Regions from separate parts of the Paenibacillus salivarius genome, predicted to be linked through region 1. Evidence: a T-box and tRNA genes for the amino acid it is inferred to sense, from the RefSeq annotation. Region 1 holds a T-box; the other holds one or more tRNA genes.

The links. A T-box is a leader RNA that pairs with one kind of tRNA and senses whether it is charged. The one in region 1 lies ahead of pheS (phenylalanine--tRNA ligase subunit alpha), so its partner is inferred to be a tRNA-Phe.
Region 2: it has a tRNA-Phe gene. The T-box ahead of pheS (phenylalanine--tRNA ligase subunit alpha) is inferred to sense a tRNA for this amino acid. The anticodon was not compared.

What each region holds. Positions count from the first base shown of each region.
Region 1 is NZ_CP195592.1:4,020,119-4,034,533, reverse strand. It holds gene ilvB (biosynthetic-type acetolactate synthase large subunit) at 590-2,335, shown strand; gene ilvN (acetolactate synthase small subunit) at 2,335-2,817, shown strand; gene ilvC (ketol-acid reductoisomerase) at 2,998-3,990, shown strand; gene leuB (3-isopropylmalate dehydrogenase) at 4,262-5,344, shown strand; gene ACSFXJ_RS18635 (hypothetical protein) at 5,588-5,995, shown strand; gene ACSFXJ_RS18630 (ATP-binding protein) at 6,253-7,362, shown strand; gene ACSFXJ_RS18625 (FeoB-associated Cys-rich membrane protein) at 7,448-7,612, opposite strand; gene feoB (ferrous iron transport protein B) at 7,653-9,683, opposite strand; gene ACSFXJ_RS18615 (FeoA family protein) at 9,680-9,922, opposite strand; gene ACSFXJ_RS18610 (aldolase catalytic domain-containing protein) at 10,127-11,086, shown strand; tRNA gene ACSFXJ_RS18605 (tRNA-Pro) at 11,211-11,287, shown strand; tRNA gene ACSFXJ_RS18600 (tRNA-Gly) at 11,328-11,398, shown strand; gene ACSFXJ_RS18595 (YsnF/AvaK domain-containing protein) at 11,529-12,560, shown strand; T-box leader at 12,643-12,905, shown strand; gene pheS (phenylalanine--tRNA ligase subunit alpha) at 12,980-14,014, shown strand; gene pheT (phenylalanine--tRNA ligase subunit beta) at 14,048-14,415, shown strand, end outside.
Region 2 is NZ_CP195592.1:4,645,153-4,659,567, reverse strand. It holds rRNA gene ACSFXJ_RS21610 (23S ribosomal RNA) at 1-2,394, shown strand, start outside; tRNA gene ACSFXJ_RS21605 (tRNA-Asn) at 2,459-2,534, shown strand; tRNA gene ACSFXJ_RS21600 (tRNA-Ser) at 2,539-2,630, shown strand; tRNA gene ACSFXJ_RS21595 (tRNA-Glu) at 2,652-2,726, shown strand; tRNA gene ACSFXJ_RS21590 (tRNA-Val) at 2,810-2,885, shown strand; tRNA gene ACSFXJ_RS21585 (tRNA-Met) at 2,907-2,980, shown strand; tRNA gene ACSFXJ_RS21580 (tRNA-Asp) at 3,012-3,088, shown strand; tRNA gene ACSFXJ_RS21575 (tRNA-Phe) at 3,111-3,186, shown strand; tRNA gene ACSFXJ_RS21570 (tRNA-Thr) at 3,208-3,283, shown strand; tRNA gene ACSFXJ_RS21565 (tRNA-Tyr) at 3,287-3,372, shown strand; tRNA gene ACSFXJ_RS21560 (tRNA-Trp) at 3,380-3,453, shown strand; tRNA gene ACSFXJ_RS21555 (tRNA-His) at 3,480-3,555, shown strand; tRNA gene ACSFXJ_RS21550 (tRNA-Gln) at 3,580-3,654, shown strand; tRNA gene ACSFXJ_RS21545 (tRNA-Gly) at 3,661-3,735, shown strand; tRNA gene ACSFXJ_RS21540 (tRNA-Cys) at 3,747-3,820, shown strand; tRNA gene ACSFXJ_RS21535 (tRNA-Leu) at 3,831-3,916, shown strand; tRNA gene ACSFXJ_RS21530 (tRNA-Arg) at 3,932-4,008, shown strand; tRNA gene ACSFXJ_RS21525 (tRNA-Leu) at 4,043-4,122, shown strand; gene ACSFXJ_RS21520 (class I SAM-dependent methyltransferase) at 4,257-4,988, shown strand; gene nrdD (anaerobic ribonucleoside-triphosphate reductase) at 5,137-7,317, shown strand; gene nrdG (anaerobic ribonucleoside-triphosphate reductase activating protein) at 7,323-7,826, shown strand; gene ACSFXJ_RS21505 (nucleoside deaminase) at 7,973-8,452, shown strand; gene ACSFXJ_RS21500 (response regulator transcription factor) at 8,477-10,084, opposite strand; gene ACSFXJ_RS21495 (sensor histidine kinase) at 10,118-11,848, opposite strand; gene ACSFXJ_RS21490 (ABC transporter substrate-binding protein) at 12,165-13,511, shown strand; gene ACSFXJ_RS21485 (carbohydrate ABC transporter permease) at 13,681-14,415, shown strand, end outside.

The sequences.
Region 1 (14,415 bases):
CGCTTTTTTCCTCCTTGCGGTGAGCACCGAAAACATCGGCTCACTATGAATAAAAGCGGGCGTTATCCTTCATCATATGATACATAGGCGTTAAAGCGTTCCATGCGTTTATAGGGTTCAATTTCAATATGTTCTAAAAGGGTATTGACTCTGGATGGAAACTAATCATATAATGTTTCTAAACATTTTATCGATTATATGTATCGGCGATGAAGAGGACGAAGGTTTAGGGGCTCTTTGCTCAGAGAGTGGATGGATTTGCTGAGACCATCCGCCGTTATCCCTTAAATGCGAGCTCACCTCGGAGCTGTTTTCCTGAAAAGCCGCAAGCTGATCCTAGGTATGCTTGCATAGGGCCTATTAGGGAAAATCGTCTGGTCTGCGTTAGAGACCACGAGTAGAAGCGACAAGTTTGTACTCGTCAAGGCCTGACACTGCGAAGCGTCGGGTGAACATGGGTGGTACCACGGAAGCGTAAACCTTTCGTCCCTCGGAATAGGAAACTGTTCCGGCGGACGGAAGGTTTTTTTGTTGGAATGGCACTTTGAAATTACAAACCATGAACCGAGTTTTGGAAGGAGGATGACTGATGAGCGCGCAAATTCCAGCAGTGCGGTCTACAGAACAATTACGTGAAAAATGGATGAAACCGGAAGTCATTTCCGGTTCGGAAATTTTGCTTCGCAGTTTGCTTTTGGAAGGTGTCGAATGCGTCTTCGGTTACCCGGGGGGCGCTGTGTTGTATATTTATGACGCGTTGTACGGTTTTACCGACTTCCACCACGTACTGACAAGGCATGAGCAGGGAGCGATTCATGCCGCCGACGGTTACGCCCGCGCAAGCGGCAAAGTTGGCGTATGCATCGCCACTTCCGGTCCGGGAGCAACCAATACCGTGACGGGGATCGCAACCGCCTATATGGATTCGGTTCCCCTTGTCGTCATTACCGGGAATGTCGTGTCCAGCCTGATCGGAACGGATGCATTTCAGGAAGCGGACATTACGGGCATTACGATGCCGATTACGAAGCACAGTTATTTGGTCAGAAATGTGGAGGACTTGCCGCGGATTATCCACGAAGCTTTCCATATCGCCAATACAGGGCGTAAAGGTCCGGTGCTGATCGATATTCCAAAGGATGTTTCGGCGAACAAAACGCTGTTCGAACCGGTACAAACCATCAACGTACGCGGTTACCATCCGACGGTGATCCCGAATCGCTTGCAGCTGGATAAACTGGCGAATGCGATCAAAGAAGCGGAGCGTCCAGTAATTCTTGCGGGCGGAGGGGTCGTATATTCCGACGGACATGAAGCGCTGCTCGAGTTCGTGGAACGGACCCAAATTCCGATTACGACAACATTGCTCGGACTTGGAGCGTTCCCAAGCGGCCATGAGCTTTGGATGGGGATGCCGGGGATGCACGGAACATATACGGCGAACCAATCCATCCAGCAAGCGGATCTTCTGATCAGCATCGGCGCCAGATTCGATGACCGGGTAACCGGCCGACTGGACGGTTTCGCTCCGAAGGCGAAAATTGCCCATATCGATATCGACCCTGCGGAAATCGGCAAAAACGTGAAGACCGAGATCCCGATCGTCGGAGACGTCAAAACCGTGCTTGAGATGCTTAACCCGCTCGTCGGACGCGCGGACAAAGCCGATGCATGGAGAGCCGACGTCGCTAAATCCAAGCAGGAAAATCCTTATAAGTATAAAGATTCAGATACCGTGCTTAAGCCGCAATGGGTCATCGAGTTGCTGAACGATACCACTCATGGCGAAGCGATCGTGACGACGGACGTCGGACAGCATCAAATGTGGGCGGCCCAATATTATAAGTTCAACCAACCGCGTTCCTGGATCACCTCCGGGGGGCTCGGAACGATGGGCTTCGGATTCCCGTCCGCCATCGGCGCTCAAATGGCGCATCCGGACCGGCTGGTTATTTCGATCAACGGTGACGGCGGGATGCAAATGTGCGCGCAGGAGCTTGCCATTTGCGCCATTAACAAAATCCCGGTCAAAATCGTGGTTATCAATAACCAGGTACTCGGCATGGTTCGCCAATGGCAGGAACTGATCTATGAGAACCGTTACAGCCATATCGACTTGGCCGGTAGCCCTGATTTTGTGAAGCTTGCCGAAGCATACGGAGTAAAAGGTCTGCGTGCGACGAACAAGGATGAAGCCAAGCAGGTTTGGCAGGAAGCTTTGGATACGCCGGGACCGGTATTGGTGGAATTTGTGGTAGAAAAAGGCGAGAACGTGTATCCGATGGTTCCGCAAGGTTCCACCATTGATCAAATGTTGATGGGGGACGATGAATAATGATGAGTCATACGATTGCTGTACTAGTCAACGACCAACCCGGTGTCCTGCAGCGCGTGTCCGGCCTGTTCGGCCGGCGCGGCTTCAACATTGAGAGCATTACGGTAGGGCAGTCGGAGGAAGAGGGATTGTCCCGGATGGTCATCGTAACCCAGGGGGACGATAAGACGCTTGAGCAGATTGAGAAACAGCTCTACAAGCTGATCGACGTTATCAAAGTCGTGAACCTCAGCTCCAAGCCGATGGTCGGCCGGGAACTGGCCTTGATCAAGGTCAAGTCCGAGCCTTCGGAACGTCCGGAAATCATGGGCGTCGTGGAAACCTTCCGCGCTGCGGTTGTCGATATCGGCACAAACAGCATGATCGTACAGGTTGTCGGGGACACGGAAAAAATCGATGCCATGATCGAACTTTTACATCCTTACGGAATCCGCGAGTTGTCCCGGACAGGGGTTACCGCAATGATTCGGGGCAATGCCTGATTAACAGATCCTAGCTTGAACTGATTGGCATCCTTGCGCAGGTTGGCGGGGGAATGGAAGGATCGGGCGAAGCTGCGTTTGGTCCTTTGATTCACCCGTCAAACAGGCGGAGGTACAATTTTATTAAAATATTGGGACATGCGATTCGCATAACCCGCACACTATGGGAGGGCTTTAAAAATGGCAGTTACTTTGTACTACGAACAAGATGCAGAACTTAGCGTACTGAAAGGGAAAACAATCGCAATCATCGGTTACGGCAGCCAGGGCCATGCCCATGCACAAAACTTGCGCGAGAGCGGACTTCAAGTCGTGATCGGTCTTCGCGAAGGCAAATCCTTCAACAAGGCGAAAGAGGACGGATTTGAAGTATTGTCCGTGGCTGAAGCTACAAAACGCGCTGACGTCGTTCAAATTTTGATGCCGGATGAAACGCAAGCTTCGGTGTACAACAGCGAAATCGCACCAAACCTGAAAAAAGGCGCAGCTTTGTTGTTCGCTCACGGCTTCAACGTACATTTCGGCCAAATCGTGCCGTCTCCGGACAATGACGTATTGCTCGTCGCTCCAAAATCGCCGGGTCACATGGTTCGCCGCACTTATGTTGAAGGCTTCGGGGTTCCTGGTCTCATCGCGATCCATCAGGACGCAACGGGCAAAGCGAAAGAAATCGGGCTTGCCTATGCAAAAGGCATCGGCTGTACTCGTGCAGGGGTTATCGAAACTTCGTTCCGCGAAGAAACGGAAACCGATTTGTTCGGTGAACAAGCGGTATTGTGCGGTGGCGTAAGCGCCCTGATCAAAGCCGGATTCGAAACGCTCACCGAAGCGGGTTATGCTCCTGAAATGGCTTACTTCGAGTGCTTGCACGAATTGAAACTGATCGTCGACCTGATCTATGAAGGTGGTTTGGCAACAATGCGCGATTCCATCTCCAATACGGCTGAATACGGCGATTATGTTACCGGCCCTCGCGTCGTAACGGAAGAAACGAAGAAAGCGATGAAGGAAGTGCTTTCCGATATCCAACAAGGTAAATTCGCACGCGACTTCATCCTGGAAAATCAATCGAACCGTGCATTCTTGACAGCGACTCGCCGTAACGAAGCGAATCATCCGATCGAAGTTGTCGGCAAAGAGCTTCGCGGCTTGATGCACTGGATCAAGAAGTAATCGTTTCGTAGATAAGTCAAAGAAAGTGAAGCCAGTGGCTCCGCGGCTACGAGTAAGCTGATGCTTTAAGGCGTTGCGGAACTAAAGAAAATGGCTTGTTTAACGACCTGATCCAATGCGGCCCGCATCTGCGTGCCGCATTGTTTTTTTTAGCCTATAGTCAAAACCTATTAATCTAATAGATTCTATATCTTTGTTAAATTCCAACCCGTGTGCGAAAATGAAGATAGAATCTATACGAGTGAGTACCTGGAGAAAGGGAGTTGTCATGATGGCAGAAGTGAAGAAGATCGCGGTAATCGCCGGCGACGGGATTGGACCGGAGGTTGTTGCGGAAGCTGAAAAAGTAATCAAACGTACGGAAGAATTGTTCGGCTATAAATTCGAAACCGAGCATGCCCTGTTCGGAGGCATTGCGATTGACGAGAAAGGGACCCCATTGCCGGAAGAAACGCTGGAAATCTGCAAAAAGGCGGATGCGGTTCTTTTGGGTGCGGTCGGCGGACCGAAATGGGACAACAATCCCAAAGAATTGCGTCCGGAAACGGGATTGCTCGGCATTCGCAAAGCGCTCGGACTGTTTTCCAACCTTCGTCCCGCGGTCGTGTTCGATTGTCTGAAGGACGCTTCGACGCTGAAGCCGGAAGTGCTTGAAGGTACAGACCTCATCGTCGTTCGCGAGCTGACCGGCGGCATCTATTTCGGTGAAAAATTCCGCCGCGATACGGAACAAGGCCAGGAAGCCGTGGATACTTGCGCTTACAATGTTAGCGAAGTCGAGCGGATCGTCCGCCAAGCTTTCGAAGTCGCTCAAAAGCGCCGCAAGAAGCTGGCTTCCGTCGACAAAGCTAACGTACTGGAGACGTCCCGTCTATGGCGCGAAGTCGTTAACCGGGTAGCTCCTGAGTATCCGGATGTCGAGCTGGAGCACGTTTTGGTGGACAACTGCGCAATGCAGCTTTTGCGCCGTCCGGCAAGCTTTGACGTTATCGTCACGGAAAATATGTTCGGTGATATTTTGAGCGATGAAGCGGCGATGCTGACGGGTTCGATCGGGATGCTATCCTCGGCATCGCTGGGCGAAGGCAGCTTCGGTTTGTACGAGCCCGTCCACGGCTCGGCTCCGGATATCGCGGGCCAAAATCTGGCCAATCCGATCGCCACGATTCTTTCGGTCGCATTGATGTTCCGGATGACCTTCGGCTACGGAGACGCGGCGGATTCGATCGAACGCGCGGTCGCGGAAGTGCTGGATGCGGGTCATCGTACGGGCGATATCGCCGTAGACAAGAGCAAAGCGATCGGCACGAAGGCGATGGGTGACCTCATTGTCGCAGCGATGAAAAATGCCTGATCCATCCTGAAACCGTGATTCACGGCCCCCTGTTGGCGTATGCCGCTAGCAGGGGGCTTTTTGCCCCCCGGTTTATACTCTATATGGATCGATCGGCGTATGTTAAAATCAATTCAGGTTCATCCTTAATTTAGCGGGCGAAACAGAGGAATTTGCAAGACGCATCTCGAATAGTTATATGCAATCGTACTTTTGTGCGTTCGGGGTTTATTTTAGAGCGCGAACGGGAAGGGGTGACGGGGAATGAGCTTTTGCTGCGGCGCAAGTATGCTGGGAACGAAAGGAACGTTGAAACATTATCGTACCCAGGTTCATAACGTTCCTTTGCTGTTTTGCCCGGTATGCCACCGGGTCGAGGTCCACTATAAAGTGGAGAACGAATATGAGGTATTGGCGGAATATGCACATGGCGACGGGCTCTCCGAGATCGACTTTCAGGATTTCGTTACGGAAAACGACGAATCCATCTTCGGCAACTGCGTCAATCATGAAGATGAAGACCCGCTTGATATAGTGCAAAGTCAAATTGACCTGTCGTTGGATTTATTGACGGTCGCCAAGCAAATGAATGACGTCAAATGGGAATCCGAGCTGAAAAAACGGCTCGCCGTCATGAGCAGGCGCAGGGCAAAATTATTGCAAAAAAAATAGGCAAATTTCGGGGCGGCTTCCTTGCGGGGAGGCCGCCTGTTTTTGGTTGAAATTCTTCTTTATGGGGGATTTCCCGTATTTTCGACAGTATCTCTGATTGACGGTTTTTGGAAGTGTTTACTATGATTGAGACAGGCTATTGGAATAGGACACAAGGTGGAGGATAACTTTCATACTAACCGGCGGATGCAATCCGCATCGTGATCGTTAGTTGTCGTCAAGGGCTGAAATCAATCGGAGAAAGAGGGGGAACCGGCTTGTTGAGCGAATTCCAGGAAACGTTGCTCCAATCTGTAAAGGCGTATAATTCGACCCAGCTAGTGAAGAACAAGTACGAAAATGTACTCCAACACCTTGACAGCGGCATCATGCTGTTTGATAGTGACGGTGTCCTCACCTTTATTAATGTGCAGATGGCCAGATTGCTCGAAATTCCGCGGCATTCCTTAATCGGCTGCAATTTGCTTCAACTGCTGCGCCATCCTCATTTAAGCCGTTTTAAAAAGAAGAAAATATTGCGCCTTTACCGGGAAACGATTCTTTTCCGCAAAAAAAATCATGAGCTGGTCGATGAATACGGAAGGTACTGGCTTACTACCATTACATACGGTGACCAGATGGACGGGGACTATCTGTTCAGCATCAAAGATGTTTCCGAGTTTAAGCAAATTGAACAGACTGCGTATCAAAATGACAAGCTGGCCATGCTGGGGAAAATCTCCGCTGCGATCGCCCATGAAATCCGCAACCCGTTAACGGCGATCAGAGGGTTCATCCAACTGCTACGCCCGCATCTCATTCAATTGGGAAGAGATGAGTACGCCAGAATCATATTGACGGAAATTGATCGGGCAAACGATATTATTTACGAATTTTTGAACTCCTCCAAGCCGACGGCTCCCCAAAAGACTGTCGTTGGCATAGGCTCGCTCCTTAAGGAGGTTGTACTGTTAACCGAAAGTGAAGCGTTGATGAAAGGCTGCGAAATCCATCTCAATATCGTGGACCCGGCGATGAATGTGTCGATTGATGTCAAACAGGTCAAGCAGGTTCTTTTAAATATGATCAAAAACGCGATGGATGCCATTGAGGAGGTCGGGGGCGAGCATTCCGGAGTTATCGAAATCGATGCAAGGCCGGACGGGAAAAACGTGAGCATCTCGATCCGTGACAACGGAAACGGAATGGATAAGACGTTGCTTAGCCGGTTGTTCGATCCTTTTTTCACGACAAAGGAAAACGGTACCGGATTGGGGTTGTCGGTCAGTTACCGTATCGTCAAAAATCATAAAGGGACCATTCTCGTCGACAGCATCAAGGGATCGGGGACTGAATTCGTCATTTCTTTCCCGCTTGTCCAAGTATAAACAAAGATAATGAAGCCTCTGCCGTTGCATAAGCATAATTAGTGCTTAAGCACCGGGCAGAGGCTTTTTCCGGTTGTAACTACGGCTAATTCGATTTAGGAGGATATAGGGTTGAATCGCCGCATCCCGCAGAGCATGACTTCTGTTGAGAGCAGGAAGCGCAGGCTCCTTTTTTGCTTTTGCGGAGACCTCGGTATAGGGCAAAGCCCGCATATATCAACACAACGGATACAATGACGATATCAGCCATCGATTCGGACTCCTTTCGCGTGAATTTAATATGGCATTCGTTATGCCAAACCGAGCCATCGGCCCCCCTGATAGATGATCAGAGCAACCACATAAGCAAGCAGTAAAGAATATCCGACGGCGAACAGGGTCCATTTCCAAGAGGCCGTTTCTTTCCGCAGTACGCCGACAGTAGCGAGACAAGGGGTGTAGAGCAGAACGAAGGCCATAAAGCTGAACGCCTGCAGCGGGGTAAAGGCGGAGGCGATTTGCCCCTGCAAACCGGCCATATCCGGGACATGATAAATGATATTCATGGTAGACACGACAACTTCCTTGGCCATAAATCCGGTGATCAGCGCGGCTCCGGACTGCCAAGTCCCGAAACCGACCGGTTCCAGCAATTTTGCGAAGAGGCCGCCAAGGGAAGCAAGATAGCTGTTGTCCATATCGACGGCGATACCGCCGGGGCCAAAGTACGTAAGCAGCCAGATCATGACGGAGCCGCCGAGGATAAAGGTTCCCGCCTTGCGGAGAAAGCCTTTGCCTTTTTCCCATGTGCTTCGGAACAACGTGACGGTTTGCGGCATCCGGTATGGCGGAAGCTCGACCATAAAGAAGGATTTGGTGTCCTTGAACATGAACAAGGAAAATAGCTTTGCCAGGAGCAAGGCAAGCACAATGCCCAGGACATAAAGCGATAAAACGACAATCGCTTGCGATTTGGCGAAAAAAATGCCGGCAAAGAGCGCGTATACGGGCAACCGGGCGGAACAGGACATCAACGGGACAAGCAGCATCGTCAACGTTCTTTCCTTTTGCTGCTCAATGCTTCTGGAGGCCATAACCGCCGGAACATTGCATCCGAATCCGATAATGAACGGAATCAGTGCTTTACCGTTCAAGCCCGCCAGTTCCATCATTTTATCCATCATGACGGTGATGCGGGCCATGTAACCCGAATCCTCGATAAATGAAATAATCAGGAACATAATGAAAATTTGCGGGATGAACACAAGGACCCCGCCGACACCGCCGATGATTCCGTCTATGATCAGCGCATAAGTGAACTCCGAAGCGCCGACCGCGGCAAGCCCTCGTTCAACCCATGTGCTCAAAGCTCCGGAAATGAAAGAATCAAGCAGGTCGGACAACGGGTTGCCGAGCCAATCGAAAGTGAGCTTGAAAGTAAAAAACATGAAGACAAGAAAAATAGGAACTCCCCACACCGGATGTGAGGCGAACATGTCTATTTTTTCCGTCAAGGTATGGGGCCTAAGGTTGGATTGGTCAACGGCCGATTCGCAGATCCCTTTGATCATTCGGATTCGAACGGCGCGAATATGTTCCTGCAACGGTTCGACAGCTTCGGAAGCGGCAAGCTTTCGTGCAGCGGCAGACCGGATGGCAAGTACACGGGACAGCACGCCTTCATTCAACCGTAGAATGCTCATGACGGCGGGATTGTCCTCCAGCATTTGCAGAGCGACCCAACGGGAAGACAGGGAGTTCACGGCTTCGATGTCCGCTAATTCCCGGGAAATATGCTGTATCGCCGTTTCGACAATATTTCCGTAATCGATCCGGAATTCAGGCGCGTTCTCGTCCATGTCCTGACCGTATTCCTTCATGCGGATGAGCAGATCCTTGCATCCTACACCCGTTCGTGCGATCAGGGGAACGATTTTGGTTCGCAGTGAAGCGGACAAACGCTCCGTATCAATGGCCACGCCCCGATCCTTGGCTACATCGATCATGTTCAATCCGATAACGACAGGTTTTCCGTACTCGAGAAGCTGTAATGTCAGGTACAGGTTTCTTTCCAACTGGGAAGCATCAACGATGTTGATAAGCAGGGAGGGAGGGTCCGTAGCCAAATATTCGGCGGCAACGCCTTCATCTCGCGAAAGGGGATGTAAGGAGTAAATACCGGGGAGGTCGATGAGCGTGCCGCTTTTATCCTTAAGAACCCCGACTTTCTTTTCGACCGTTACTCCGGACCAATTGCCCACATATTCATAGGAGCTGGTTAGCGTGTTGAACAGCGAGGTTTTACCGGTGTTCGGATTGCCGATCAGTGCCGCTACTCTCATGACACGGCCACCTCGATCTGCGCCGCTTCCTTTTGACGGATCCCGAGCAGCTGGCCATCGCATTCAAGCAAAACGGGACCGCCCCAAAGGCAATAGCGCTTGACGGTGATTCGGGATCCTTCGGCGATGCCCAAGTCGGAAAGGCGGCGTTTGAGAATCGGATCGATATTGCCGAATCGGGAGATGGCTGCGGATTTGCCCGGTTTTAACCCGAGCAGACAGTTTGGGCAGCTTGACATTTTTTGGACGCTCCCTTCAAAGGATAAAAGAATTTTTTTTGACATTGATAATCAGTCTCATTTAGTTCGTTTCACTATAACATGGGAAATAAACTATAAACTGTGATTCACCTCACATGAAAAATACAAGTTCGCCTTTACTTTTGGTTTTCGCTTCAAGTAAGATGGAAAGTAAAAAACAGACAGGGAAAGGGATCGGTACTCATGAAAGAAAATCGGAGCAAAATCGTAGATTGTACGATTCGGGACGGCGGTCTGGTCAATAACTGGGATTTCAGCGTGGAGTTTGTTCAGAAGTTATATGCGGGTCTGAACGAGGCCGGCGTGGACTATATGGAAATCGGATATAAAAATTCGCCGAAGCTTCTGAAAGGAGCCGACAAGGCGGGTCCATGGCGGTTTCTGGACGATGAATTCCTCAAAAAGGTCATCCCGCAAAAGGGCACTACCAAACTGTCGGCCCTGGTCGATATCGGTCGGGTGGACGAGAACGACATCCTGCCGCGCAGTGAAAGCTTGCTGGATTTGATCCGCGTGGCCTGCTACGTCAAAGATGTGGACAAAGCCCTGAAGCTCGTTCAACTTTTCCATGATCGCGGATATGAAACTACAATTAATATCATGGCATTGTCGAATGTCATGGAGAACGAACTGCTCGAGGCTTTTGAGATGATTAAAGAAAGCGTCGTCGATGTCGTGTATATCGTCGATTCCTACGGAAGCTTGGATTACAAAGATATGGAATACCTGGTCAACAAGTTTAAAACCCATTTGCCGAATAAGCGCCTGGGCGTGCACACGCATAATAATATGCAGCTTGCATTCTCCAACACGCTGGTGGCGGCCGAGCTTGGCGTCGAACTGCTGGACGCTTCGGTTTACGGCATGGGCCGCGCCGCAGGAAACTGCCCTACGGAGCTGTTGGTCGCCCATTTGAAAAATACCAATTATAAGCTGCGTCCGGTGCTCGATGTGCTGGAACAACTGTTGATCCCGCTTCGCGAAAAGGAAGAATGGGGCTATCTCATTCCTTACATGATCACGGGTACGCTGGATGAGCATCCGCGTTCCGCCATGGCGCTGCGCGCCTCCGCCGATAAAGACAAAGCGGTGGATTTTTACGATAAACTGACGACCCCGGAAGTCAGCTTTGAGCAAAAGTAAAAAATGCGAAAAAAGTTCAGCCGGAAACGGCCGAACTTTTTTTGTCCTTTTTGCTTGCAACCTCATTCGAAAAGTGTTATATTATATTTTGTCTCCGCGAGACAAAGTGAGATGAAACATCCATCGGGACGTAGCTCAGCTTGGTAGAGCACCTGGTTTGGGACCAGGGGGTCGCATGTTCGAATCGTGTCGTCCCGACCATGAAAGATCCGATTGCGAATCGGAGATTTCAATTTCATATGCGGGTGTAGTTCAATGGTAGAACTCCAGCCTTCCAAGCTGGTAGCGTGGGTTCGATTCCCATCACCCGCTTTACAGAAACCTTGCGCTTTGCGCAAGGTTTTTTGTTTTTTATCGGCTTCGGTATAGGGAACCGAAGTTTGAATGCCGGATCATTGGTTAATTATCTTCTGAACCCAATCTACATCAGGAGGTAATCGAAATGGCAAAAAAACTTGTAGGCGTGTTTGCTTCGGAACAAGATGCTTCCAATGCGATTCGGGATTTGCAGGCATTGGGATATGACTCCAGCGAAATATCTGTCATCGGAAAAAATAGAGACGACATCGATTCGATTCAAGACGAAACGGGGACTAAGGCGCCGGAAGGCATCGCTACCGGTGCGGCGACGGGCGGCTTGCTCGGCGGCGTGACAGGCTTGCTGGCCGGTTTGGGCGCCCTGGCGATTCCCGGTATCGGCCCGATCGTCGCGGCGGGTCCGATTGCGGCGACGTTGACCGGAGCCGCGGTAGGCGCCGGAGCGGGCGGATTGGTCGGCGGGCTGGTCGGCCTCGGCATCCCGGAAGAAGAAGCCGAGGAATATAATACCTATGTGAAGCATGGGCGAATCCTGGTTTTGGTCGAATCGGACGGAGCCCGTGAAGCCGGGATTTATGATGTTTTCCGGAAGCATCATTCGCTGAATGCCAACTATTACGGGAAGTATGGCATGGACGATGCGGGAACGGAGGCAACATCAAGCGAAACGCGTGAGCCGGCGGGGGCTTTTTATCAGGAAATCGCCACTTTAGACAGATTGTCAACGGAAGAACGCGACCGGGAGCTGCAAAGCGGTTATCGTGACGAGGGCCGCAAGATGCGCCTCCATGAGGAGCAGCTCGACATTTCGAAAACCCGCCAACCCGCCGGTGAAGTAAACGTGCGGAAGGAAGTCGTCGAGGAACAGAAGACCATTAATGTTCCGGTCAATCGCGAGGAAGTCGTTATCGAGAAAAAAGTGATGCACGACGAAGGTGCGGCCTCGGAGCCGATCGGAAAGAATGAATCCATCCATATTCCGGTGACGGAGGAACGGGTCGAAGTGAATAAACGGCCGGTGGTGACCGGCGAAGTGGACATTCATAAACGTGAAGTTCAGGATATGGAGCAAGTGAGGGATACCCTGAAACGGGAAGAAGCCCGCTTGGATCAAACGGGAAATCCGAGAATTCAAGGAGATACGAAGCTGGACTAACCTGATTAAAAGCCGGCGGCCCTTAGGCTGCCGGCTTGCCTTTATTCGAAACATTGAATATAATATCAAAATAAGTCATTATGCAAATGCGATGATGGAGAAGAGTAGGCAGAAGCCTCCTGACAGGGAGGAGACGTCAAGGATTGAGAGCGTCTCCGGGGAAACAGGCTGCCGAAGTTCGCTCTTGAGCAGTTCCTTGAACCACGGGCAGCCGGTAATACATGTTGGCTGCGGTGCAGTAGAGGATACCGGAAACGACCCGTTATGTCGATGGAGTGAGAGTCCCGCCGTTCAAACATGTCGTGACTCTAACAAGGGTGGTACCACGGTCTTTTCGTCCCTTTTCGGGAGAAAGGGCTTTTTTTATTTTCCGGAGGAACCATGAAAATGAATTTGATTGTTTTAAGGAGGATTTGTCGATGAAAGAACGTTTGGAAGCACTCAAACAAGAAGCGCTGGAACAGCTCGGCAATGTGGCTGATGCGGCTCAACTCAATGACCTTCGCGTCAAATATTTAGGAAAAAAGGGGGCCCTGACCGAAATTTTGCGCGGCATGGGCGGATTAAGCGCGGAGGAGCGGCCCATCATCGGCCAGGTCGCCAATGAGGTGCGCGGTGCGATCGAAGGCTTGATCGAAGAGAAGCAGAACGAGTTCCAGCAAAAAGAAACTGCAAACCGGCTGGCCGCCGAGAAAGTGGACGTTACGTTGCCGGGACGCCCGCTTAAGCAAGGGTCCGTGCATCCGCTGAACCAGGTGATCCAGGAAATCGAGGATATTTTCATCGGAATGGGTTATCGGATCGCGGAAGGTCCCGAGGTCGAGACCGACTATTACAATTTCGAAGCGTTGAATTTGCCGAAAAATCATCCGGCCCGCGATATGCAGGATTCGTTCTATTTGACCGAGGATCTGCTGATGCGGACCCAAACTTCTCCCGTACAGGTACGGACGATGGAAGCGATGAAGGGGGAAGTTCCGATCAAGGTTATCTGCCCTGGGCGGGTATTCCGCCGCGATGACGATGATGCGACCCACTCCTTCCAGTTCCATCAAATCGAAGGCCTGGTGGTCGGCAAAAGAATCCGCATGAGCGACCTTAAAGGCACACTGCTGGAGTTCACCCGCAAAATGTTCGGAAAAAACACGCAAATCCGTTTGCGCCCAAGCTTTTTCCCGTTCACGGAACCGAGCGTGGAAGTCGACGTAACCTGCGTCAAATGCGGCGGCAGCGGTTGTCGGGTCTGCAAACAATCCGGCTGGCTCGAAATTTTGGGCAGCGGCATGGTGCACCCGCGGGTGCTTGAAATGAGCGGATACGATCCGGAAGTTTACAGCGGCTTTGCGTTCGGGATGGGCGTGGAACGGATTGCGATGTTGAAATACGGCGTCGATGACATCCGTCATTTTTACAATAACGATCTGCGGTTCTTGCAGCAATTTGCCAGAGTTTAGCCCACGGAACACGGAAAAGGAAGGGGAATTGACATGAAAGTATCAACCGAATGGTTATCGCAATATGTTTCATTGGATAATGTGGACATTCCGCAGCTTGCCGAAATGATTACCCGCTCGGGGATCGAGATCGACTCGGTCGAAAGCCGGAATAAAGGGGTCGACAACGTCGTCGTCGGCTTCGTCAAAAGCAAGGAAAAGCATCCCGATGCCGATAAGTTGAATATCTGTATCGTCGATGCGGGCCAAGGCGAAGAATTGCAAATCGTCTGCGGCGCCAAGAACGTGGATGCCGGCCAAAAGGTGCCGGTTGCATTGGTGGGAGCTAAGCTTCCGGGTGGCCTGGAAATCAAGAAGGCAAAGCTCCGCGGCGTTCTGTCGCAAGGCATGATCTGCTCCGC
Region 2 (14,415 bases), 630 kb from region 1:
ACGGAGCCGCAGCGAAAGCGAGTCTGAATAGGGCGATTTTAGTTTGTAGGCGTAGACCCGAAACCGTGTGATCTACCCCTGTCCAGGGTGAAGGTGCGGTAACACGCACTGGAGGCCCGAACCCACGTACGTTGAAAAGTGCGGGGATGAGGTGGGGGTAGCGGAGAAATTCCAATCGAACTCGGAGATAGCTGGTTCTCCCCGAAATAGCTTTAGGGCTAGCCTCGGAAATGACAGTCGTGGAGGTAGAGCACTGATTGGGTGCGGGGCCCGCAAGGGTTACCAAGCTCAGTCAAACTCCGAATGCCATAGACTGATTATCCGGGAGTCAGACAGTGAGTGCTAAGATCCATTGTCAAAAGGGAAACAGCCCAGACCATCAGCTAAGGTCCCCAAGTGTGTGTTAAGTGGGAAAGGATGTGGAGTTGCACAGACAACCAGGATGTTGGCTTAGAAGCAGCCACCATTTAAAGAGTGCGTAATAGCTCACTGGTCGAGTGACTCTGCGCCGAAAATGTAACGGGGCTAAACACACCACCGAAGCTATGGCTTGAATCGACTTCACTGCTTCTTTGAGGCGGTGTTTAACCGATGACATTTTTGCCGAAAGCGACTTTTGAATTTGTTCAAAGGTTTCGGCCAAATGGTCTTCGGGGTTAAACACACTTCGAAGCTGGAGTGAAGTCGATTCAGGGGTAGGGGAGCGTTGAATGCGGGTTGAAGTCAGACCGGAAGGACTGGTGGACTGCATTCAAGTGAGAATGCCGGTATGAGTAACGAAAAGATCAGTGAGAATCTGATCCGCCGAAAGCCTAAGGGTTCCTGAGGAAGGTTCGTCCGCTCAGGGTAAGTCGGGACCTAAGGCGAGGCCGAAAGGCGTAGTCGAAGGACAACAGGTGGAAATTCCTGTACCACCGTAAACCGTTATGAGCAATGGGGTGACGCAGTAGGGTAGTGACGCGAGCTGATGGATGCTCGTCCAAGCAGTGAGGCTGATGTGTAGGCAAATCCGCACATCGTTAAGGCTGGGCTGTGATGGGGAGGGAAAATTTACAGTACCGAAGGTCATGATCTCACACTGCCAAGAAAAGCCTCTAGCCAGGTGAAGGTGCCCGTACCGCAAACCGACACAGGTAGGCGAGAAGAGAATTCTAAGGCGCGCGGAAGAACTCTCGTTAAGGAACTCGGCAAAATGACCCCGTAACTTCGGGAGAAGGGGTGCCTCGGTAGGGTGAATAGCCCGAGGGGGCCGCAGTGAAAAGGCCCAAGCGACTGTTTAGCAAAAACACAGGTCTGTGCGAAGCCGCAAGGCGAAGTATACGGGCTGACGCCTGCCCGGTGCTGGAAGGTTAAGGGGAGTGGTTAGGGAGCAATCCCGAAGCTATGAACTGAAGCCCCAGTAAACGGCGGCCGTAACTATAACGGTCCTAAGGTAGCGAAATTCCTTGTCAGGTAAATTCTGACCCGCACGAATGGCGTAACGACTTGGGCGCTGTCTCAACGAGAGATCCGGTGAAATTTTAATACCTGTGAAGATGCAGGTTACCCGCGACAAGACGGAAAGACCCCATGGAGCTTTACTGCAGCTTGATATTGGACTTTGATACGATTTGTACAGGATAGGTGGGAGCCTAGGAAGCCGGAGCGCCAGCTTCGGTGGAGGCGCCGTTGGGATACCACCCTGATCGTATCGGAGTTCTAACCTGGTACCGTGATCCGGTGCGGGGACAGTGTCAGGCGGGCAGTTTGACTGGGGCGGTCGCCTCCTAAAGAGTAACGGAGGCGCCCCAAGGTTCCCTCAGAATGGTTGGAAATCATTCGAAGAGTGCAAAGGCATAAGGGAGCTTGACTGCGAGACTGACAAGTCGAGCAGGGACGAAAGTCGGGCTTAGTGATCCGGTGGTACCGCATGGAAGGGCCATCGCTCAACGGATAAAAGCTACCCTGGGGATAACAGGCTTATCTCCCCCAAGAGTCCACATCGACGGGGAGGTTTGGCACCTCGATGTCGGCTCATCGCATCCTGGGGCTGAAGTAGGTCCCAAGGGTTGGGCTGTTCGCCCATTAAAGCGGTACGCGAGCTGGGTTCAGAACGTCGTGAGACAGTTCGGTCCCTATCTGTCGTGGGCGTAGGAAATTTGAGAGGAGCTGTCCTTAGTACGAGAGGACCGGGATGGACGCACCGCTGGTGCACCAGTTGTTCCGCCAGGAGCACAGCTGGGTAGCTAAGTGCGGACGGGATAAGCGCTGAAAGCATCTAAGCGTGAAGCCCCCCTCAAGATGAGATTTCCCAACTCGTAAGACCCCTTGAAGACGACGAGGTTGATAGGCTGGGGGTGGAAGCACAGCAATGTGTGGAGCTGACCAGTACTAATCGGTCGAGGGCTTATCCAAAGAACTAAACACGCAAATGAAGTTTCGTATCCAGTTTTCAGGCGATCAAAGCTTGAATAAATATTCCCTGATAGCTCAGTTGGTAGAGCACTCGACTGTTAATCGAGTTGTCACAGGTTCGAGTCCTGTTCGGGGAGCCATTATGGAGAGGTGTCCGAGTTGGCCGAAGGAGCACGATTGGAAATCGTGTAGGCGTCACAAGCGTCTCGAGGGTTCGAATCCCTCTCTCTCCGCCATCATATTTCTTTCATAAGCAAGGCCCGTTGGTCAAGGGGTTAAGACACCTCCCTTTCACGGAGGTAACAGGGGTTCGAATCCCCTACGGGTCACCACTTTCTTTAAAGCTACATAAAAGCTTTGCGAAAGACTTGATTTTAAACCGCTTTTTCTGGTACAATATGATTTGTCTTTCCTCGGAGGCTTAGCTCAGCTGGGAGAGCATCTGCCTTACAAGCAGAGGGTCGGGGGTTCGATCCCCTCAGCCTCCACCATATAAGATTTACTTTTACTGACGCGGGGTGGAGCAGCCCGGTAGCTCGTCGGGCTCATAACCCGAAGGCCGCAGGTTCAAATCCTGCCCCCGCAATTATCCCTTTAACAGGGATATCCAATAGTGTGGAGCCGTGGTGTAGAGGCCTAACATGCCTGCCTGTCACGCAGGAGACCGCGGGTTCGAATCCCGTCGGCTCCGCCATTTTAAGTAAATATGCAAGTGAGGCTCGGTAGCTCAGTCGGTAGAGCAGAGGACTGAAAATCCTCGTGTCGGCGGTTCGATTCCGTCCCGAGCCACCATTAAAACTGAATGCATCAAATGCCGGTGTAGCTCAATTGGTAGAGCAACTGACTTGTAATCAGTAGGTTGGGGGTTCAAGTCCTCTCGCCGGCACCATTTGGAGGCTTAGCGAAGTGGCCAAACGCAGCAGACTGTAAATCTGTTCTCGTACGAGTTCGGTGGTTCGAATCCATCAGCCTCCACCAGTTTTAAAGGGGCATAGTTTAAAGGTAGAACAAAGGTCTCCAAAACCTTTGGTGTGGGTTCAATTCCTGCTGCCCCTGCCATTTTTTCAAAACTAAATATTTTTATGGCGGTCGTGGCGAAGGGGTTAACGCACCGGATTGTGGCTCCGGCACTCGTGGGTTCAAGTCCCATCGATCGCCCCATTATTTTTACTAACAACTTCATGTTGGGGATTAGCCAAGCGGTAAGGCAACGGACTTTGACTCCGTCATGCATAGGTTCGAATCCTATATCCCCAGCCATTTTACGCGGACGTGGCTCAGCGGTAGAGCATCGCCTTGCCAAGGCGAGGGTCGCGGGTTCGATTCCCGTCGTCCGCTCCATTTTTTTATAAGGCGCCATAGCCAAGTGGTAAGGCACAGCTCTGCAAAAGCTCTACCCCCAGTTCGAATCTGGGTGGCGCCTCCATTTTCTTTTCGCGGGAGTGGCGGAATCGGCAGACGCACAGGACTTAAAATCCTGCGGTAGGTGACTACCGTACCAGTTCAAGTCTGGTCTTCCGCACTTTTTTTGGTTTATGTGCCCTTAGCTCAGCTGGATAGAGCGTTTGACTACGAATCAAAAGGTCAGGAGTTCGAATCTCTTAGGGCACGCCATTATAACTCGCTTTAAGAAAATAAATATTTATATGCCGGTGTGGCGGAATTGGCAGACGCGCGCGACTCAAAATCGTGAGGGAAACCGTGGGGGTTCGAGTCCCTTCACCGGCATCACGCAAACAGGTTTGTAAATTGCTTTTGAAGCAGTTTACAAGCCTGTTTTTATTTGCATTGCCCCTCAATTTCTAACCGTTTAGAATGTATAGATAAAGTTTTCGATAGTAATCGTTAAGGAGGTTGATTGCATGAAACAAAATAGCTATGATAATCCGGGTTTCTTTGCGAAATACAGCCAGATGCCCCGTTCCATAGGAGGACTTGATGCTGCCGGGGAGTGGTCCGTTTTTCGGGCGATGCTTCCGGAGCTTCGGGACAAAAAAGTGCTTGATCTCGGTTGCGGTTATGGTTGGCACAGCAGATATGTCCGGGAGCATGATGCCAGGTTCGTGGTAGGTTTGGATCTCTCTGAAAAAATGCTGGAGCGTGCCAGAACCATGACCCAGGATGACCAAATTCAGTATCGGCGGAGCGCAATTGAAGATATCAATTATTCCGAAGGGGAGTTTGACCTGGTGATCAGTTCCCTCGCACTCCATTATGTTGAAGATTTTGATAGCATCTGCCGAAAAGTTTATCGCTGTCTCGCCCCCGGCGGTTCTTTCGTGTATTCGGTGGAGCATCCGGTGTATACCGCGCTTCCGGAACAAGACTGGGTTTACGGCAAGCAGGGAGAGAAGTTGCATTGGCCGGTCGATCGTTATCATGAAGAAGGGCCGCGAAATGCCAGATTTCTTGATCATGATGTCGTTAAGTATCACCGAAGTATTGCGACACAGGTAAATGCGCTTATTCATTCGGGATTCCGAATTCGGGAAATGTCCGAACTTAAGCCGGAAGAACATCGGGTCGAGCAGGATCCGGAATGGCGGGATGCAAACCGGAGACCCATCTTTTTGTTGATCGCAGCTGATAAATAAGGGAAAAGTAGATCTGTTTAACGGTAACACTATATATAGTAGTATTTTGCCTTCGGCAGTGTTCAGAATCACTGTAAGTTGATTTTTATTAAGGTATACTCTCTTAGTCGAATACCTGATAATAAAATCACTACGAAGGATGAATTTAATGATAGTTATTAAGCGAGACGGTTCAGAGGTAGCTTTCAATCAACAGAAAATCATCGATGCGATTTGCGCGGCCATGAATAGTACCAAGAAAAAAGGCGACTCTGAATTGGCACAAAAGATAGCCGACAAGGTGACGCGGAAAATTTCCAAGCTGGAGAAGGTGGATATCGAACATATTCAGGATGAAGTTCAATCCGCCCTGATGAATAGCAGAAGGAAAGACGCTGCCGAGGCCTACATCGGCTATCGTGAAGTAAGAACCTTGAAACGGCGCGAACGCAGCAGCCTGGACAAAAAGGTTCTCGGGCTTCTGGAGCTCACGAATGAAGAGGTATTGAAAGAAAACTCCAATAAGGACGGAGCCACCATTCCGACGCAGCGCGATTTGCTGGCAGGCATTATGGCCAAGGATTTCGCCCAAACTTACATGATCCCAAAACGGGTCGTGGAAGCCCACAACAGCGGGGATCTGCATTTTCACGACCAGGATTACAGCCCGTATTTCCCCATTTACAACTGCATGCTGATCGACTTAAAGGGGATGCTCAAGAACGGCTTCAAGCTCGGCAACGCCCAGATCGAAACCCCGAAGTCCATAACTACCGCTACGGCCATTACCGCCCAGATAATCGCGCAGGTAGCGAGCCACATCTATGGCGGAAATACGATTAATGAAATCGACGTTATCTTGGCCCCATATGTATTAGAGTCTTTTAAAAAGCACTATCGCAAAGGCCTGCAATGGCTGTACATGCTGGAAGGCGATGAAATCGAAGCCCTGGATATCTCCTGGGAAAACGAAGGTTTACATAAGAAGTATCCGCGTTGTCTTGAATATGCCAAAAACCTGACCGAGAAGGAAACCTATGATGCTTTTCAATCGCTCGAATATGAAATCAATACGCTGGTCAGCGCCAACGGACAAACGCCTTTCAGCACGTTCGGCTTTGGCCGGGGGGTGTCATGGGCCGAGCGGCAAATCCAAATTGCCATTTTGCAAAACCGAATCCGCGGGCTGGGAAGGGACGGGAAAACCGCGATTTTCCCTAAGCTGATCTTCGGCTTGGAAGAGGGCGTCAATTTGAAGCCCGGGGATCCGAATTACGATATCAAACAGTTGGCCTTAAGATGCAGTACATTACGGATGTATCCCGACATTATTTCCGTGCCGAAGGTCAAAGAAATTACCGGGTCTTTCAAGTTTCCGATGGGCTGCCGCTCTTTTTTGGGCAGATATGAAGAGAACGGGGAGGAAATGCACGACGGCCGGTTCAACATGGGGGTGGTGACCGCCAATTTACCTCGGATTGCGATCAAAGCGAACGGCTCGGAAGAGACCTTTTACCGCCTATTGGATGAACTTTTGGAAGTGTGCAAGGAAGGGCTGATGTATCGCATCGAACGCTTAAAGGGAGTCAAAGCTAAAGTTGCCCCCATATTGTATATGGAAGGAGCGGCCGGCAGCCGGCTTCAACCGGAGGACACGATTGATCACCTGCTTGAGAACGGCAGAGCCAGCATTTCATTGGGTTATATCGGGATCCATGAAACGATGATGGCTTTGTACGGTACTTGTCTATTTGACGACGAGGAATTGCGGAAAAAAGGGGTGCAAATCGTTCGGTACCTGAGCGATAAAGCCGAGCAATGGAAGCTGGAAACCGGCTACGGCTTCAGCCTGTACTCCACGCCGGCGGAATCCTTATGCTACCGGTTCTGCAAGCTGGACGAGGAGAAGTTCGGCAGGATGGAGGGAGTCACGGACAAAGGATATTATACGAACTCCTTCCATCTCGATGTGAACAAGAAAGTGACCCCGTTTGAAAAAATCCAGTTCGAGAAGGATTACCCGCAGTACGCGAACGGCGGATTTATCACGTATTGCGAATTCGACTCGCTGGTCAACAATCCGGAGGCGCTGGAAGCGGTATGGGACTATGCTTATGAACGGGTGCCTTATTTCGGGACGAACACGCCGACGGACAAATGTCTGGAATGCGGGTTTGAAGGGGAGTTTGAAGCAACCAATACCGGCTTTGAATGTCCGAACTGCGGCAATGCCAATCCGAAAACCTCTTCCGTCATACGGCGCTGCTGCGGGTATTTATCGGAGCCAAGCCAGCGTCCGTTTAATGCGGGCAAGCAAAAAGAAGTACTCTCCCGCGTGAAGCATATGTGAGTCTTATGTACATCGCGGACTATAAAAGATTTGACGTCATCAATGGAAGAGGACTTCGGCATTCCATATTTACATCAGGCTGTACGCATCACTGCAAGGGCTGCTTTAATGCGGCTACATGGAACTTTAATTACGGAGAGCCTTATACCATGGAGTTGGAAGAACGGATCATTGGCGATTTGAATATGCCGGACGTCAATATAGCCGGTCTGTCCATACTAGGCGGCGAGCCGTTTCAAAACGTGGAGGGGCTGCTCGGGCTTGTCTCCAGGGTACGGAGCGAGTGCAGCGGCAAGGATATCTGGATCTGGTCCGGATATACGTTTGAAGAAATCATCGAAGACGAAAGCAGACGGGAACTACTGACCTGTTGCGATGTTCTTATCGATGGGAAATTCATCCTGGAGCGGCGCAACCTGAAACTAAAATGGAGGGGCTCCGACAACCAGCGCGTTATTGACGTGAAGGAAAGCTTGCGAACCATGCAGGCTGTGCCGATGCCCATTTAAGTGCGTGTTACACCTCTAATGTCTAAAGTAACGGCCCTCGTCTTGAAGCCAAGACGGGGGCTTTTGGTTTGGCCCCGCGGAATATTAATGTTATGGGAAAAGGAATATAATAACTCGAGATCCCAAAATAAAGGAGAACGAAGCCGATGACGGATAAAGACCATGAACAGTGGATGGAAAAAGCGATTACCGAGGCGACGGAGAATGTGGCCCAGGGCGAGGGAGGCCCCTTCGGGGCGATTATCGTCAAAGACGGGCAAGTGATCGGAAAAGGGCGGAATTCGGTAACCTCGTTGAACGATCCTACGGCGCATGCCGAGGTCCAGGCGATCCGTGAGGCGTGCCGTCATTTGAACGACTTCGAGTTAAAGGGCTGCGTGATCTATACCAGTTGCGAGCCCTGTCCGATGTGCCTTGGGGCGATTTATTGGTCGCGTCCGGACGCCGTTTATTATGCGGGCACGAAGGAGGATGCCGCTGCCATCGGATTTGACGATCAATTCATCTATGAACAGATCGCCAAGCCGAAGAAGGATCGTTCCATACCGATGATACAGATTCAAACCCAAGACCATTTGCGGCCTTTTCATACCTGGAGAGCATCGAGCGGCAAAATAGAATATTGAAGCGCCCACGGATACTTTCCAGCATTATGACTCCGCTCTTTGCATATATTCCCGCGGGGAAACTCCCTCGACCTTTTTGAAAACTTTGCTGAAATAAAAGGCGCTCTCATAACCCAACCGCTGCGAAATTTCGTAGACCCGGCCATCTCCGCGCAGCATCATTTCCTTGGCGGCCGCGATTTTGGCCTCCGTCACGTATTCCACAAAGCTGACTTTTGCGGTTTTGGCAAACAGATGGCTCAAGTAATTGGGGCTGAAATTGAAAATATCCGCAACATGGTTGAGGGACAGCTTGCTGTCCAGATTCCGTTTGATGTACTCCTGCACATGTCGGACTACCTGCTCCTTATAGCTCTGCTTTCTGGAGGACAGCACCTCGCAGCAGCCGTCGCGGAATTGCACGAGCCAATCGACCACGCCGTCCATCGTATGCTTTTGATAAATCGCACGGTAGCCTTCCGGTTCGTTACCGAAAATATGCTCGACCATATTCTCTCCGTCCGAGAGGAGGGAAGTCGCCATATACAGCAAGTTGCACGCGGCGTCCGTCGCGGGCACCAACAGTTCGGGATGCCCGTCGAAGCTCGAGATCAGTTTGGAAATGAGCGCGTTCAAGGCCTGAATATCCATTTCTTCGAAGGCGCGGCGAATTTCCGAGCGGTACGACGAAAAATCGAAGAGGGAGGAATCCGTCCAGGCCGGTTTATCCTGAGAAAAGAAGACGAAGGATTGTTCATGAACCGCGGCGGGCAACACTTTTCTCGCCGCCAAATAGCTCTCCCGCAGCAGATAAGGATCGTCGACGGCAAATCCGGCGCCTCCGATAATCGTCACATTGAAGTATTTGTGGAGCAGCGTGCTCATGTCGTGCAGCCGATGCTCGACCTCGTTAAGCCATCTCTTCGGGTCAACCGCGGGGACGGGCAGCGTGACGGCAAAGTTCCTCAGATCCAGGCTCGTCACGTAACAGATTCCCGATGCTGCCAGCGTATCTTTCGCCATTTGAACCGTGCTGGTACACAAAGCGACCAGTTTGTCTCCGCGCGGCGGCACGCTGTCCGGACCGAGAATGCGGCAGGTGCAAACCAGATAGGCGGGCGCATCCAGTTCGAGTTCAAGGTCCTCTTTTTGCAGGAGATATTGGTCTCTGCATTCGAACAATTGATTGAACAAACGGATGAAAAATTTGTCCCGGAGTCCTTGTAAATTACTGCGGTAAAGCAGGTTTGGAGGCAGTTCCTCGTGCGTGTATTCCTTTAGAACCTTAATCGCCCTATGGATCGACTCCTTCAGCGTTTCCGGCGTCAGTTCCAGCTTCACCAGATAATCGACCGCCTGCACTTCGATGGCGCTGCGCGCATATTCAAACTCTTCATAGCTGGTCAGGATAATGAAAAGGGGGAGCCGTCCATGTTTTTTTCGCACGGAAGTCGCCACCTCCAGGCCGCTTTTGATCGGCATTTTGATATCGGTCAAAACAATGTCGGGCCGCAGGGCTTCGATCATTTCTTCCGCCTGGGCGCCATTGTGCGCAACGCCAACGATCTCGATCTGGTGGTCTTCCCATCTCAACATCGATTGGAGGCCGATACAAACCAGGGCTTCGTCGTCGGCGATCAGCAATTTAATCATTAAGCTCACCTCGCAGTGTTCTTGATTGTGTCATCAATATTCACTCTTCCGGTAGGGAATCAACATTTTCATTTTGGTGTAAACCCCTTGCAAACTCTCGATAGATAGGCCGTATCTATCGCCGAAAGTCAGCTTCAACCGTTCGTTCACGCTGCGGAGCCCAACCTTCTCGAACATTCCCTTCGGTTCCTGTTCCCGCGAAGAGAGGATGCCGGTAATTTGCTCCTGGCTCAAGCCGATCCCGTCATCCTCGATCGTCACGCCCACATCCCCATGGCCGATTCGCTCGATCGTTACGATAATATGGCCTTTGCCTTTCGGTTCAATGCCATGGAAGATGGCGTTCTCCACCAGCGGCTGCAAAGTAAAACGGGGGATCAAACAGGACAATAGATCCGCGTTCTCAAATCGCGATTCCATCGTAATATTGTTCCCGTACCGATACTTCTGGATTAGGAAGTAGTCGTCCAGCAAGCCGAGCTCGTCTCCCAGAGCCACCAACTTGCGGGGATCCTTGGCGATGCTTCGCAGCAGCCTGGATAGCGAGGTGGTCATCTCCGCGATTCCGGTTGCATTCTGGATCGTGGCCATCCATTTGATCGAATTCAGCGTATTGTACAGGAAGTGCGGATTGATCTGGCTTTGGAGCATCCGGTATTCCAGATCCTGTTTCTGCTTCTCATCCGCCAGGCGGGTTTCCATTAAGGCGACGATGTCTTGGGACAGGCGGTTAATCCCCCGGCCTACATCGCCTAGCTCGCTGTTCCATTCAATATTCCGGTCGATCAGAAAATTGCCCTGGGCAATCTTATCGATCCGTTTTTTTAATTTTTCTACAGGAAGGCTGATCGTACGCGTCAGGTAGTATGTAATGAAGGCGCTAAGTACGATGACGAGAACCACGACTCCAAGCACCAGCAAAAGCCAGATATTCATTTGCGGGAGAATTTCTTTTTCCGATAACGTCTGCGAGAGAGTTATGCCGGGCCTTATCTGGTAAGAAACCGCGATTCGCCGTTCTTTTCCGTCCGCGGCAAGCAAGGACACATCGGTAAGGTTGCCGCTGACCCCGTCCGTCTTGTAGCCGGAAACCCGATAGTCGGCGGAAGAAGGGACAACCTTGCCGTCCTCGATATCGTAATGCTGATCGCCGAGGCTCAGCAGCAATTGGGAATCCGGGGGTAAAGCATAGCCGTTCAGCTTGTCGGTAATCACCGATACATTCGCAAGCAGGTATACGGTCCCGATCCGGGCGGAACGCTCTCCGTAAATCGGCAGCACAAACGGAATGGCGCTGGAGCCCGACAGCGGATCCTTGATGACCCGCTCCCATTCCTCGGTCGAGTCTTCCGTTAATCCGGGCAGAGTGTGGATATTATGGAGAGTTAACGGCATAGACGCGCTGACCAGATTATCCACTTGAAAAAATTTGTTCTTGTGGTCCGTAACGATCAACCTGCGCACGTAGCCGTTCGAACGGTTGATGCGGAAATCCTCCTGCATGGAAGCGAAAACGTGAACGGCATCCATGGAGCTGGCGTCCGGTGATGTGAAATATTCCGTCAGCAGCGTATTCGTTTTGGAATTCGTGCTGCATGTCATGGCCAGCAGGGACAGGTTCAGTAAATCCTGTTCGATGATATGGGATACCAGCTGCAGGTTGAATTCGGTGGCCTGAATGGTTGTTTTCCGCTGGAAATAAGCAATCAGTTCATAGCTGACATAGGACATGAGAGTCGTGATAAGCAGAGCAAAGGCCGCCATGAGCAGGATAACGCGGCTCTTGATGGTGGATTTCCTTCTCGTGGGGGATCACCTCTTCCGAGAGAAATAAAGCGTTTTCATAGATCATAGCACGATTCGGGGGCCTCGTCACAGGGAGGGGAAACAGAAACCAACATTTTTCCATGAATAAATCACAATTTTACAGGTTCAGGCAAGGCGGGTTTCAACGAAATAGAAAAGTGAATGATTTTGATTCAAAAAATGTATGCCCTTTCATCGCGATATCCTTTACGATACATGTAGATTCGGTGTTGCCGGATCAGGCTTTGATATCTAGAGGAAAAGGGGTTAAGAAATGAGACTGAAAAGAATCTTAGGCATTACCCTGGCAACGATTCTTTCGATCGGTTTGCTCGCAGGATGTTCAGGCAAAAACGGAAACAGCGCCGATAACGGAAAGCAAAATGCGAACAATTCTGCAACCGTTTCCAACGATGCGGGCGGAGCCGGCAAAGATCCCGTAACGATAAAATGGGCGCTATGGGATTGGGAAGCCACCGCTTATTACCAGCCTTTGATCGATGCATACAAGAAAGCCAACCCTAACGTAAACATCGAGTATGTCGATCTGGGCTCCACCGATTATATGACCATGCTGAGTACCCAACTTTCCGGTGGTGCCGACCTGGATGTTCTGACGATTAAAGATATTCCCGGCTATGCCAACCTCGTGAAACAAAACCATTTGGAACCGCTGAAGGGCTACATGGGAGAACAAGGGATCGACGCATCCAAATACGGCGGCACGGTAGAACAAATTCAAGTAGGCGAAGAAGTTTATGCGCTTCCTTTCCGCAGCGATTTTTGGCTGATCTACTATAACAAGGATTTGTTCGACAAAGCGGGCGTTCCTTATCCGAGCAACGATATGACACTGGATCAATATGATGAGCTGGCCAGAAAGATGACCTCCGGGAGCGGGGCCGAAAAAGTATACGGAGCCCACTACCATACCTGGCGCAGCGCGGTTCAATTGTTCGGCATTCTTGACGGGCAGCACACGATTCTTGACGGGGAATACGACTTCTTGAAGCCGACGTACGAACGGATTTTGAAAGAGCAGGAGGACGGCATCGTGATGGATTATGCCACCCTGAAAACATCCAGCACGCATTACTCCGGCGTCTTCTATAACAATTCCGTCGCGATGATGAATATGGGCAGCTGGTTCATTGCCACCCAAATCGAGAAAGTCAAGAGCGGAGAGTCGCAAGCCAAGAACTGGGGCATCGTGAAATATCCTCATCCGGATGGCGTTGAACCGGGGACCACGCTCGGTACCATTACTTCCCTGGCCGTCAATCAAAAGTCCAAAAACAAGGAAGCGGCGCTGGATTTCATGAAATTCGTCACCGGGGAAGAAGGCGCGGCCGTGATCGCTTCCACGGGGACCATTCCGGCGATTAAAACGGACGAAGTCGTAAATTCGATCTCCTCCATCGAGGGCTTCCCGAGCGATGAAAACAGCAAGGCGGCTTTGACGACGGCGAAGACGTATCTGGAAATGCCGATGCACGAGAAGAGCGCGGACATCGAAGTGATCCTGAACGAAGTGCATGACAGCATCATGACCAAGAATACGACGATCGACAAAGGCTTGGCGGATATGAAAACGCGGGTGCAGCAGGTTTTGAATAACTAGCTAGTATGCGGGTGTAAATAGGGCGGGCTTGTCCCGCCCTTATTTTAGAAAGGTTATTTTCGGGGCTCCCCCGCAAAGGAATCGGATGAAGCTGCGGATCCGTACGTGACTTTGCGGTTTTTTTGTCCCCGGAAGCTTGTCATAGCCAGAAGGGTTTGGAGGGAAACAAATGCAGAACGAAACCGTATTAGGAACCGAAAAAGCGCCGAAAACAGGCATTTCCAAAAGCGTCAAGGATCATCTGATCGCTTATAGCTTCATTGCCCCGAACTTCATCGGGTTCGCTTTGTTCACGCTCGTGCCGATGATCTTTGCTTTTGTGCTTGCCTTCGTCAAATGGGACGGGGCCAACCCGATGGATTTCATCGGACTCCGGAATTTTGCCCGTCTCCTTCAAGATACGACCTTTCACAAGGCGTTATGGAACACGATCATCTACACCGTAGGCGTCGTTCCGCTTACGATGGTTTGCGCTCTGGGACTTGCCATTCTGCTGAATCAAAAAATATTCGGGCGCAATGTGATGAGAACCGTCTTTTTCTTTCCGTACGTCGCATCGCTGGTTGCGGTGGCGGCCGTATGGAACTTTATTTTCAGTCCGACCATGGGCCCCGTCAACAATATTCTTCACGCCATCAGCGGGATTCCGCTGGAGGAACTGCCCCGCTGGGCCGCGGATAAAGATTGGGCCATGTTTACTGTCGTGCTGTTCACGGTATGGAAAAATATGGGCTACTATATGGTCATCTATCTTGCGGGTCTTCAAGGAGTCAATCCCGAGCTGTACGAAGCTGCCGAACTGGACGGGGCCAATGCCTGGAAAAGATTCCGCAACGTCACCATCCCGCAGTTGGCTCCAACCACGTTTTTCGTGTTGATGATTCTGATCATCAATTCGTTCAAG